Linked DNA regions of Azospira inquinata. The protein of the gene in region 1 interacts with the protein of each later gene in a pairwise test. Links are inferred from orthologs where the notes say so. Each region holds a gene or a part of one and is shown on either strand. Other genes may lie near its edges.

Evidence for each region.
Region 2: the proteins of bioB (region 1) and Azoinq_RS03480 interact in binary tests that used the Escherichia coli proteins (3 or more experiments, as listed by UniProt). The link is inferred for Azospira inquinata from one-to-one orthologs.

Annotation. Positions count from the first base shown.
Region 1 is NZ_CP064782.1:1,044,077-1,049,930, forward strand. Bases 161-2,944 are described here. They hold bioB (biotin synthase BioB), read right to left. Parts: upstream 2,156-2,944; coding sequence 1,166-2,155; downstream 161-1,165. Other genes in these bases: Azoinq_RS04680 (methyltransferase domain-containing protein), read right to left, coding at 258-1,169; Azoinq_RS04690 (ComF family protein), read left to right, coding at 2,280-2,944. In the rest of the region: Azoinq_RS04675 (c-type cytochrome), read left to right, coding at 1-115; more of Azoinq_RS04690, read left to right, coding at 2,945-2,963; Azoinq_RS04695 (tetratricopeptide repeat protein), read right to left, coding at 2,972-4,132; Azoinq_RS04700 (ExeA family protein), read right to left, coding at 4,139-4,969; pilus (MSHA type) biogenesis protein MshL, read right to left, coding at 4,979-5,854. UniProt on the Escherichia coli protein: Catalyzes the conversion of dethiobiotin (DTB) to biotin by the insertion of a sulfur atom into dethiobiotin via a radical-based mechanism.
Region 2 is NZ_CP064782.1:787,993-793,243, reverse strand. What follows is about bases 1-2,859. They hold Azoinq_RS03480 (class II glutamine amidotransferase), read right to left. Parts: upstream 1,912-2,859; coding sequence 1,090-1,911; downstream 1-1,089. Other genes in these bases: Azoinq_RS03475 (Do family serine endopeptidase), read right to left, coding at 1,929-2,859; tatC (twin-arginine translocase subunit TatC), read left to right, coding at 141-977; tatB (Sec-independent protein translocase protein TatB), read left to right, coding at 1-144. In the rest of the region: more of Azoinq_RS03475, read right to left, coding at 2,860-3,125; Azoinq_RS03470 (Nif3-like dinuclear metal center hexameric protein), read left to right, coding at 3,177-3,923; Azoinq_RS03465 (fumarylacetoacetate hydrolase family protein), read left to right, coding at 3,933-4,628; Azoinq_RS03460 (DUF2238 domain-containing protein), read left to right, coding at 4,615-5,251.

The DNA of each region.
Region 1 (5,854 bases):
CTTCCGTAACGGGGACCGGGCCAACGACCCGAGCAAGATGATGCAGACCATTGCCGCCAAACTGAGCGACAAGGACATCGCCGCCCTGGCCGATTACGCTGCCGGCCTGCGCTGAGCTTTACGCTTCCCCCAAAAAAGGCGGTCAATGACCGCCTTTTTTATTGCCGCTTTTCCACCCAGCTATTCGCGCACTGCCCGAGGCTAAATACCACTGCCCCAGGCAAAACCAGGCGCTTCTGGGGGAGCAACGCCCCCGTTTATTTGCCTTGAGGTTGAAAGCGGATGATGGCCCGGCCATCGGCGGTCTGCTTGGGGACGCCCTTCCAGGCGTGACCAAAGAGGATTTCCACGGTGGCGGGCAGTCGCCCCTCCCGACGCAAGGCCTCATAGCCCGCGGCGACCTGGGCCCACCATTGGCGCCCGCCCAATCCCTGGCGATGGCCCGGGGCGGCGCAGGCGTTGCCACCAAAACGGCACTCCCGAATCAGGGTAGCGAAATCCCCATAGGTGAGGGTCAGCATTTCCATGTCCATGACAGGATCGGCAAATCCGGCGGTCACCAGCATGTCTCCCCAATCGTGCATATCCAGGAAACTCTGGGTATGCACGTCCCCATCGGGAAACACGGAACGTAACTCCTTCAGAGTATCCGGTCCCAGGGTGGAGAACATGAGCAGGCCATCCACCGCCAGCACCCGGTGCATTTCTGCCAGGGCAGCCCGGGGATCGTCCAGCCAGTGGAGCATTTGATTGGACCAGACGAAATCTATCTGGTCGGAAGCCAGGGGCAGAGTCTCAGCCCGGCCGCTCACCAGGACGGTAGAAGGAGTGGATTGGCGGCCCAGCAGCCGCCGCAGGTAGGACGGGGCCCGGCAATGGGGACGGGCTGCCGCCACCATAGCGGGCGCCCCATCCAGGCCCATCAGGAGGGAGGCCTGGGGAAAACGAGCTTTGAGGTGGGGTAGGAAGGCCCCGGCGCCGCAGCCCAGGTCCAGAATGCGCTGGGGCTCCAGACGCAAATACTCCAGCCTTTCCCCCATGCGCTGCTGCACTTCCTGATCCAGGAAGCTGGAGAATTCCCCGGCCGCCGCCGCCCGGTCAAAGCGGCGGCGCACCAGGGCCCGGCTGCTAGCCGGAGGCGCCCCAAGGGAAAGCTCCGAGGAACTCAAACCGCTTTCAGGCCCAGTTTGGCAAAGAGGGCGTCGTCCTGGCCGAACTCCCCGTTAGGGGTGGTCAGCAGGGCTTCCCCGTAAAAAATGGAATTGGCACCGGCCAGGAAGCAAAGGGCCTGCTGCTCTTCCGACATCTGGGCCCGACCGGCGGAAAGCCGCACGTAGGAAGCAGGCATGGTGATCCGAGCGGCGGCGATGGTACGCACAAATTCAATGCCGTCCACCGGCTTGGCGTTTTCCATGGGGGTCCCCGCAATGGGCACCAGATTGTTGATGGGCACGGATTCGGGGGCCGGGTCCAGGTTGGCCAGTTGGGAAATCAGAGCCGCCCGATTACGCCGGCTTTCCCCCATGCCAATGATGCCGCCGGAGCAAATGTGGATACCCGCGTCCCGCACGTGGTGCAGAGTGTCCAAACGGTCTTCCTGGGTATGGCTGCGGATGACCTGGCCGTAAAAATCCTTGTCCGTATCCAGATTGTGGTTGTAGTAATCCAGGCCGGCTTCCTTGAGGCGGGAGGCCTGTTCTTCCTTCAACATCCCCAGGGTAACGCAGGTTTCCAGACCCAGGGCCTTCACGGCGCTGATCATTTCCGCCACCTGATCCAGGTCTTTGTCCTTGGGGCTACGCCAGGCGGCCCCCATACAGAAGCGGGAAGAGCCGTTGGCCTTGGCTACCTTGGCTGCCGCCACCACTTCATCCACGCTCATCAGCTTTTCCCGTTCCAGGCCCGTATCGTGGCGAGCAGACTGGGAACAGTAGCCGCAGTCCTCGGAACAACCACCGGTCTTCACGGACAGCAGGGTAGAACGTTGGATGGCGTTGGCGTCGAAATGCTGCCGATGCACCTGCTGGGCCCGGTAGATCAGGTCCATGAAGGGCAATTCATACAGGGCCAGCACTTCCTCTACCGTCCAAGCCTTGGCCGGCTGGGGAGAGGGGGCAGATGGGGACACAGAGGCGGGAGTGACAACAGCATTCATGGCAGAATCCTTACGAAAAACCCTACTGGCTTCCATACTACTCAGTATGGACGGTAATTATGAATAATCGGATATGGGAGGCTAAATGTCAATTTTAGCTCAGATATCTCATAGGCTTAGGGACTTGGGTGAGGACCTGACCCAATTGCTGCTCCCCGGCACCTGCCTGCTGTGCGGCAATGCCACGGCCCAGCCCCTGATCTGCCCAGGCTGCGAGGTGGATCTACCGGGTTTAGGGAGCGATCTTTGCCCGGCTTGCGGCCTGCCCTCCCCCGGTGCCCAGATTTGCCTCCATTGCCGCCGCCAGCCCCCAGCTTTCGATGGCGTTACCGCCCTGTGGCCTTACGACTTCCCTGCCGACCGGCTCATCCAGGCCCTGAAATACGGTCACCAACTGGCCGTGGGCGGCTACGTGGCACGGCGGCTGGCCCAGCGCCTGGAAGGGCCCCACTGGGACGGGATACTGGCCGTCCCCCTCCATCCGGACCGGCTGAGTCAGCGAGGCTTCAATCAAAGCATGGAAATCGCCAGACCCCTGGCGAGGCGCCTGGGCCTCCCCCTGCTACGGCAGGTTTGTGTGCGGGCCGTGGACACCCGGCCCCAGGCCGCGCTTCCCCACCGGCAGCGGGCCAAGAATATCCGCAATGCCTTTCTTTGCCACCAGGATTTGACGGGCCGACACTTACTGGTGGTGGATGACGTACTCACCACCGGGGCCACCCTCAATGAACTGGCCCGGATTCTGAAAATCCACGGGGCCGCCACGGTCCATGTGGCCGTGGCCTGCCGCACCCTGCCCCACCATTAGGTGGAAATTCAGCGGCTGTGCTGTTCCGCATAGTTGGCCAGATCCCCGGGCAAGCCCATGGCCTTGGCCGTGGCAAAAGCCTTTTTGGCCTCTGCCCCGTTACCCTCTGCTTCCAGGGCCATGGCCAGACCGAGCCACCAACGGCCCTCATTGGGGGCAATGGAAAGGGCGGCCCGATACTGGTCCGCCGCCTCATGGTGGCGCCCCAGGCGCTGGAGAACCGCGGCGGTCAAGGCGTGGTATTCCACACTGGCCGCCCCCTGGGAACTCATGCGTTGCAAGGTGCGCCAGGCACCGTCCCCATCCCCTTTTTCCATTTGCAGCCGAGCCAGGGCTAGGCCCCAGGAAAGACGTTCCGGATTCTGCTTCAAGCCCTCTTCCAATAAGGCTATCGCCTCCCCAAAGGCCCGCTGATCCACCAGCAGCTTAAGCAACAGCTGCCGGGAAGGGCCGTGGCCCGGGTTTTCCTTTAACACCGCCCGCAGCACATTGGCCGCCTCACTGCCTCGCCCCTGGCCAACCAGCCCGGCGGCCCGGCGATATTCCTGGTCGCTGTGTTCCTGGGCGCTCCCCCCCGGCAGACTTTTTTCTATCTTGCCCCGGGGAGCCCCATCCCCCAGGGCCACCCCTTTAGGCTTTTCTCCAGCAGGCAAAGGCATGGGGCCGCTCTTGGCGGCGGGGACCGGGGGAGTTTCGTTTTTACTAGAGGCCGGGGCCTTGTCCCCCACACCGGCGGCCCGGGGCGCGTTGGTAGCCACGGAAGGCTTGGCGGGAACCTCCTCCGCCGACCGGACCGGAGCGGCGGGCGGCGGGGAAAGGGTATCGTCCCACTTCAGGATGGGGTCGGCCTCAAGCATGGCGGTGGATACGGCCGCCGGGGCCGGAACGGGGGGAGTGGCAGAGGCCGCCACAGGCGGGGTGGGGGCACTCCCCACCGGGGCCTTACCGGCGGGCCCGGACAGGGGCCCGGCCCAGAACGCCCAGGCGGCGACGCCGGCAACCAATACCAGGGCGCCCCCCAAGGCCCCCCACAGGGCCCCGGACATACCGCCGGAAGACGGGGGAGGCAGATCCGGCAAAGGGCGCACCCCGGGGGGCAAACCACCCCGCTCCTCGGAGGAAGCGTGGCGGGCGTCCAGGTCTTTCAGCATCTGATTAATCAGGCTCATGATTCCCTACCACCAGCGGCCGATGGAACGGGCCCCTTCCGTATCCCGGGCCGCATCCCGCACATGGCGGCGCAGGGCCTGATGACGGCCTTCTCCGAATACGGACATGAGGGTCTTGTGGCCCAGGATATTGACCAGGCGGGGAATGCCGCCGCTGGCCTGGGCCAGGGCTTTGAGGGCCGCAGGAGAAAAGGGATTCTGGCCCAGCAGCCCGGCCACTTTAAGACGGTGGGCCACATAGGCGGCCACCTCCGTCCGGCCCAGGGGCTGAATGCGGTAATGGAAGGCAATGCGCTGACGCAGCTGACGCAGGCCTTCCTGGGCCAGTTTTTCATCCAATTCGGGCTGGCCGAACATGACCCATTGGAGCAGCTTGCGCTTCTGGGTTTCCAGATTGGACAGGAGACGGAGGGATTCCAGACTGGCCTCGGGCATGGCCTGGGCTTCATCGATGCACACCACGGCCGCCTTACCCGACTTGGCAATATCCAGCAGGCGCTGGTTGAGGGCCTTGAGCAGGTGATACTGGTCCGCATCCGGGTCCAGATCCGCCTCCAGCTCCTCCCCCACCGCCAGAAGCAGGGTCCGGGGTTCCAGATCCGGATTGGGCAGGTAGGCCACCTGATACCGATCCCCCATAGCCTGAAGCAGGCGGCGGCAGAGCAGGGTTTTCCCCGTGCCCACCTCCCCGGTAATCTTGATGAAACCTTCCCCGCTGTTCAGGGCAAAGGCCAAGGTATTCAGCGCTTCCTGGTGGGTGGCAGCGCGAAAGGCAAAGCTGGTATCCGGCGTCAGGCCGAAGGGCAGTTCCCGGAGACCGAAATACTTCAGGTACACCCGGTCACCTCAAGGCTGGCTACGGGGGGGATTCAAATCCTCCAGCCGGCTTTCCGTGGCTTCCAGATCCCCCTTCCAGTCTTCATCGTCCTGGATCACGGTGGGCTTGATGAGGATCACCAGTTCCCGCTTGCTCAAATTCTTGGAGCGCTGACCGAACAGATTGCCCACCACGGGAACGGTGGACACACCGGGCAAGCCACTTCGCGTGTCATCCTGATCCTGCTTCATCAAGCCGCCGATGGCCACAATATTGCCATCCCGCACCCGAACGATACTGTCCGTCTCGCTCACATCGCTACTGGCCATGGGTAGCTGGTAATTGCCCATGGAGCCCAAATTGATGGTGCGGTTATCCTGGGTCACCACCGCAATGGAGGGATGGATGTGCAGGGTAATCATGGAATCGTCGTCGATCTGGGGCGTCACATCCAGGGAAATACCGGAGAAAAAAGGCTGCAGGGTAATGGACGGAGTGGTCACCGTCCCGCTGCCAGAAGCGGTGGTAGTGCTGCTCACGTTAGTCACGTAGTAATTATCCGTACCCACCTTCAGCACTGCCTTTTGATTGTTGATGGTAGCGATGCGGGGATTGGACAACACATGAACGGTCCCCTGGGTATCCAGGAAATTAAGCAGGGCGGCAAAATTCCGGGTTTGTAGGGCTAAACCCGAGAAGCCGCCCCCCAAGGTATTGGTACCGGTGGTCGCCAAAGCGCCCTGGGCCACGGCCACCGTACCATTGGCGGTGGTAGCCCCAATGGTGGTGCCTGCTGGCCCCAGGGCTGCGTTGTTGCCCGCCACACCGATGGCCACATTAGGGCTGTTGCCCATTTTGAAGGAGCTCCAATTTACCCCGGCCTGATAGGAGTCGTTCAGGCGAAC
Region 2 (5,251 bases), 250 kb from region 1 along the record:
GTGGAGGCCCTGCCTGGGGCTGCTACTCCGGCGGTGGTGGGGGAAGGGGACATGCCCATCCCCGTGCCCCCCCGGCAGGTTGCGGTGCCCGAGCCTGCCCCCCTTGTTCCCCCTCCCTCCCCTGAAAAGAACCACCAGTCATGAGCGAAGTTGAACCGGAAGCGTCCTTCCTTTCCCATTTGATGGAATTGCGGGACCGGCTGATTCACGCCTTGCTGGCCGTCCTTATCGTCTTTGTCTGCCTCTTTCCCTGGGCCAAAGACCTCTATGCCCTGCTGGCCGAACCTCTGCTCCATGTGCTGCCCAAGGGCGGGCAAATGATCGCTACGGACGTGGTGGGGGTGTTTCTGGTGCCCACCAAAGTGGCCTTGATGGTGGCCTTCCTCATCGCCTTGCCCTACGTGCTGTACCAGGCCTGGGCCTTTGTGGCTCCCGGCCTCTATGCCCACGAAAAGCGCCTGGTGGCGCCCCTGATCGTGGCTTCCGTGGTGCTTTTCTTCACCGGCATGTCCTTCGCCTATTTCCTGGTTTTCCCCACCGTCTTCGGCTTCATGGCCCGGGTGGCGCCCCAGGGAGTGGCCTGGATGACGGACATCGACAAATACCTGTCCTTTGTCCTGTCCACCTTCATGGCCTTCGGCGTCACCTTTGAAGTGCCGGTGATTGTCATTGTGCTGGTGCGCATCGGCCTGGTCTCCGTGGCCAAGCTCAAGGAATGGCGGCCCTACGTGATTGTGGGAGCCTTCGTAGTGGGGGCCATTTTTACGCCGCCGGACGTGCTCTCCCAGTTGATGCTGGCGGTGCCCCTGTGGCTCCTCTTTGAACTGGGGGTGCTGCTGGCCCGCTTTTTCGCCCAGCCCCCCGCAGCTACTCCGGCCCAGGAAGGCCAAGAGGGCGATTGGCAGGCCTTGAACGCGGCGGAGATGGAAGCGGCCCAGGCCGAGCTCCGGGAGCGTCAGGCGGGTAAGGACGAATAGGTTCGGAGCGCTTGGTTCCCCATAAAAAAGGCGCTTTGAGCGCCTTTTTTTATGCCGGAGATTCAGGGGGAGTGGATGGTGCCCTCATGTCCCGGCCGGGTTCTTCCTCTGCTTACCCGCCGTTTTGTCTGCAAGCCCCTTTCACCGGTCCGGGTACCGTTTCCCCGTGACTGATTACCTGACCGTTTTCAAACCACCACAGGCTGCCCGGGGGCAGGGTGATCCAATGTTCGTCGTCCGTCAGGGGCTGGGTGGCGATGACTGCTACCCGGTCATCCGGGGTGGTGATGTCGGCGAAATCCACGGTGACATCCTGATCCTTTAAATGGGCCTTGCGGAAAGGGGCCTGGCGGATCAGGTAGGTGAGCTGGTTGGAGCAGTGGGCGAAGAGCCGCTCCCCATTGGATAGGAGGTAATTACATTCCCCATGGCGCCCCACTTCCCGGGTCAGTTCTAACAGGGCCTGGAACAGGGCTTCCGGAGGGGGCGGGGTCTGGCCAAAACGGCGGCGCAAGGATTGGAGCAGCCAGCAGAAGGCCCGTTCGCTATCCGTGTTGCCCACGGGCAGGTAGAGGCCGTCCAGGGGCGGGTCGAAATCCAGGAGATTGCCGTTGTGGGCGAAAATCCAATGGCGCCCCCACAGCTCCCGCATGAAGGGATGGGTATTTTCCAGGGACACCTGGCCCTGGGTGGCCTTGCGGATGTGGGCGATGACGTTGCGGGAGCGGATCGGGTAGTTGTGCACCAATTCCGCAATGGGGGATTGGGCGGAGGGCTGGGGATCAAGAAACAGCCGGGCACCCCGGCCTTCGAAAAAAGCGATGCCCCAGCCGTCCCGATGCACGTCCGTGAGCCCGCCCCGGGCGCGAAAGCCGGTGAAGGAAAAGCAGATGTCCGTCGGCACATTGCAATTCATGCCGAGCAACTGGCACATGGGAAACTCCTTGGGGCTTATTGATCCGGGTCCAGGTCGTCGTCGTCCTGGCCCTTAGGGCGCTGCATGGGGGGGCGCTTGCCCACTTTGACGGGCAGATCCAGGGTCTGCTTGCCCCGGCGCAATTCAAAGGGAATCACGCTTTCCGGGCGCAGGCTGGCGATCAGGTCGAGCATGGCCTGGGGATCTTTTACCGGCCGACCGTTCACCTTGGTGAGAATATCCCCCGGTTTAATCCCCGCCCCTGCCGCCGGGCTGCCCCGCAGGACGCCGGCGATAATGGCGCCCTGGTTGTCTGCGAGGCCGAAGGAATCGGCCAGATCCGGGGTCAGTTCCTGGGCTTCTACCCCAATCCAACCCCGTACCACGGTGCCGGAGCGGATGATCTGTTCCATGACGTTCTTGGCCGTGGAGACGGGGATGGCAAAACCGATCCCCAGGGAGCCGCCGGAACGGGAATAGATGGCGGTGTTGATACCGATCAGGTTGCCCCGGGCATCCACCAAGGCGCCGCCAGAATTGCCCGGATTAATGGCGGCGTCGGTCTGGATAAAGTTTTCAAAGGTGTTGATACCCAGGTGGGAGCGGCCCAGGGCGGAGACAATGCCCATGGTCACCGTCTGGCCCACGCCAAAGGGATTGCCGATGGCCAGGACCACGTCCCCTACGCTCACATTGTCCATTTGGCCGAAGGTGATGGCGGGCAGCTTGGGTGCCAGCATCTTGCCCGGGCGGATGCGTACCACGGCCAGATCCGTGTCCGGGTCCGTGCCGATGACCTCGGCCTTGAAGGTGCGGCCGTCGTTCAGGGCCACTTCAATGTCATCCGCCGCCTCCACCACATGGTAGTTGGTGAGGATGTAGCCTTCCGGGCTGACAATGACCCCGGAGCCCAGACCGGCGGCCCGCTGGGCTTCCCCGTCAAAGCGGTCGCCAAAGAAATGGCGGAACATGGGGTCGTCAAAAAGGGGATGGCGGGGCGTTTTCACCGCCTTGCTGGTGTAAATATGCACCACCGAGGGCAGGGAATGGCGCACCGCCTCCCGGTAGGAATCCGGGGCATTGCGGCTGCCGCCGGGAATTACCGCCTCACGCAGGGAAATGGTGCCGCCGCTCTCCTGATTCAGCCATTCCGGCTTCAGGGTGGTGATGACGAACAACAGGGCGAGACTGACAGTAACGGATTGTGCAAAAATCAGCCAAAGTTTACGCATCTGCGTGGCGGACCCGGAATTCGAAGGATTTGGCACTTTATCGAGGACAAAATGCAAAGAGACGCACTGGCGGCCTATCTGGATCAGCTTCTGGAACCCGGCCGTTTCAAGGATTATTGCCCAAACGGCCTGCAAGTGGAAGGCCGGGAACCCATACAGCGCCTGGTTTGCGGGGTGACCGCCTGCCAGGCCTTGCTGGATGCGGCGGTGGCCCAGGAGGCAGATGGGGTGCTGGTGCACCATGGCTGGTTCTGGCGGGGCGAAGATGGTCGGGTGACGGGCTTTCGCAAGCAGCGCCTGGCGACCCTGTTGGGCCGGGATATCAACCTCTTCGCCTATCACCTGCCCCTGGATGCCCACCCGGTCCTGGGCAACAACGCCCAGTGGGCCAAGGCCTGTGGCTGGGCGGCGGAAGGCCGCTTTGGCGACCAGGATCTGGGCTGGCTCGGGCATCTGCCCATTTCCCTCAACGCCGCCACCCTGGCGGAGCGGGTCTCCACCTGCCTGGGGCGGCCGGTGCAGCTCTTCGGCGACGGGGAGCGGCTGGTGAAGCGCCTGGGCTGGTGTTCCGGAGGCGCCCAGGGCTTTTTCGAAGGCGCCATTCTGCGGGGCGCGGATGCCTATTTGTCCGGAGAGGTTTCCGAACAGACGGTGCATCTGGCCCGGGAATCGGGCGTTCCCTATCTGGCCTGCGGCCACCATGCCACGGAGCGCTTCGGTATCCAGGCCCTGGCTACCCATCTGCAAACCCACTGCGGCCTGGATTGCCGTTTTGTGGATATTCCCAACCCCGTCTAGGAGATGGTCATGGATTATGTCTTTACCCCGCCGCCCCTGGTGAGCCTGCCCGTGGTGGGCGACAGCCGGCGCTTTCCCGTCCGCCGGGTTTATTGCGTCGGGCGCAATTATGCGGAACATGCCCGGGAAATGGGGGCCCTGGATCAGGCCGATGGCCGGGAGCCCCCCTTTTTCTTCAGCAAACCTGCCGACGCCCTGGTGCCCGAACCGGCCCGGGTCACCTATCCGCCTTTGACGGAAAAGCTCCAGCATGAGGTGGAGCTGGTGGTGGCCCTTAAGGCCGGAGGGGCGGTGATTCCTCCGGTGGCGGCCCTGGACTGTGTCTTTGGCTACGCCGTGGGTCTGGACATGACGCGCCGGGACTTGCAGGCCCAGGCCAAGGAAAAAGGCCATCCTTGGGATATGGGCAAGGGCTTTGACCTGTCTGCCCCCATCAGCCCGGTGATGCCGGTGACCACCTGTGGCCATCCCGCCTCGGGCCGGGTGAGCCTCCAGGTAAACGGGGAGCTGCGGCAGGACGGGGATATGGCGGACATGACCTGGAAAGTGGGGGAAATTATCGCCAATCTCTCCCGCTATGTGCGTCTGGCCCCCGGGGATTTGATTTTTACCGGAACCCCCGCCGGGGTTTCCACCGTGCTGCGGGGAGATCGGCTCCAGGGAACCATCGACGGCGTGGGGGAAGTGAATTTTGTCCTGGTCTAACCCTGCCCGGGGAGGGGCGGCGCCCGGCCCCGCCGTCCTTTCCCTCCCCTTGCGCCTGTGGTTTGCCGGGGTAATGCTGGCCTGGGTCGGGACCGGCCTGTGGCCCTATGACCGGGCCACCTGGTTCCTGGAAACCTTCCCGGTGCTCATCGTCTTCCCCCTGCTCTACCTGAGCCGGCGCACCTTTCCCCTTACCCACCTGCTCTATTTTTTTATCGGTCTCCATGCCCTGGTGCTGATCTGGGGCGGCGCCTGCACCTACGCCCGGGTGCCCCTGGGTTTCTGGATACAGGACTGGCTCCATCTGTCCCGAAATCCCTATGACCGGATCGGCCATTTCATGCAGGGGTTCGTGCCTGCCCTGGCGGCCCGGGAAATTCTGCTCCGGCGGCAGGTGGTGCGGGGAAAGGCCTGGTGTAATTTCCTGGTGCTGTGCGTCTGCCTGGCTTTTTCCGCCTTCTACGAATTACTGGAGTGGTGGACGGCAGTGGCCTGGGGCCAGAAGGCGGATGATTTCCTGGCCACCCAGGGAGACCCCTGGGATACCCAGTGGGACATGTTTACCGCCCTTATGGGGGCGGCCATGGCCCTGGTGGTGCTGGGGCCTGTCCATGACCGGGCCC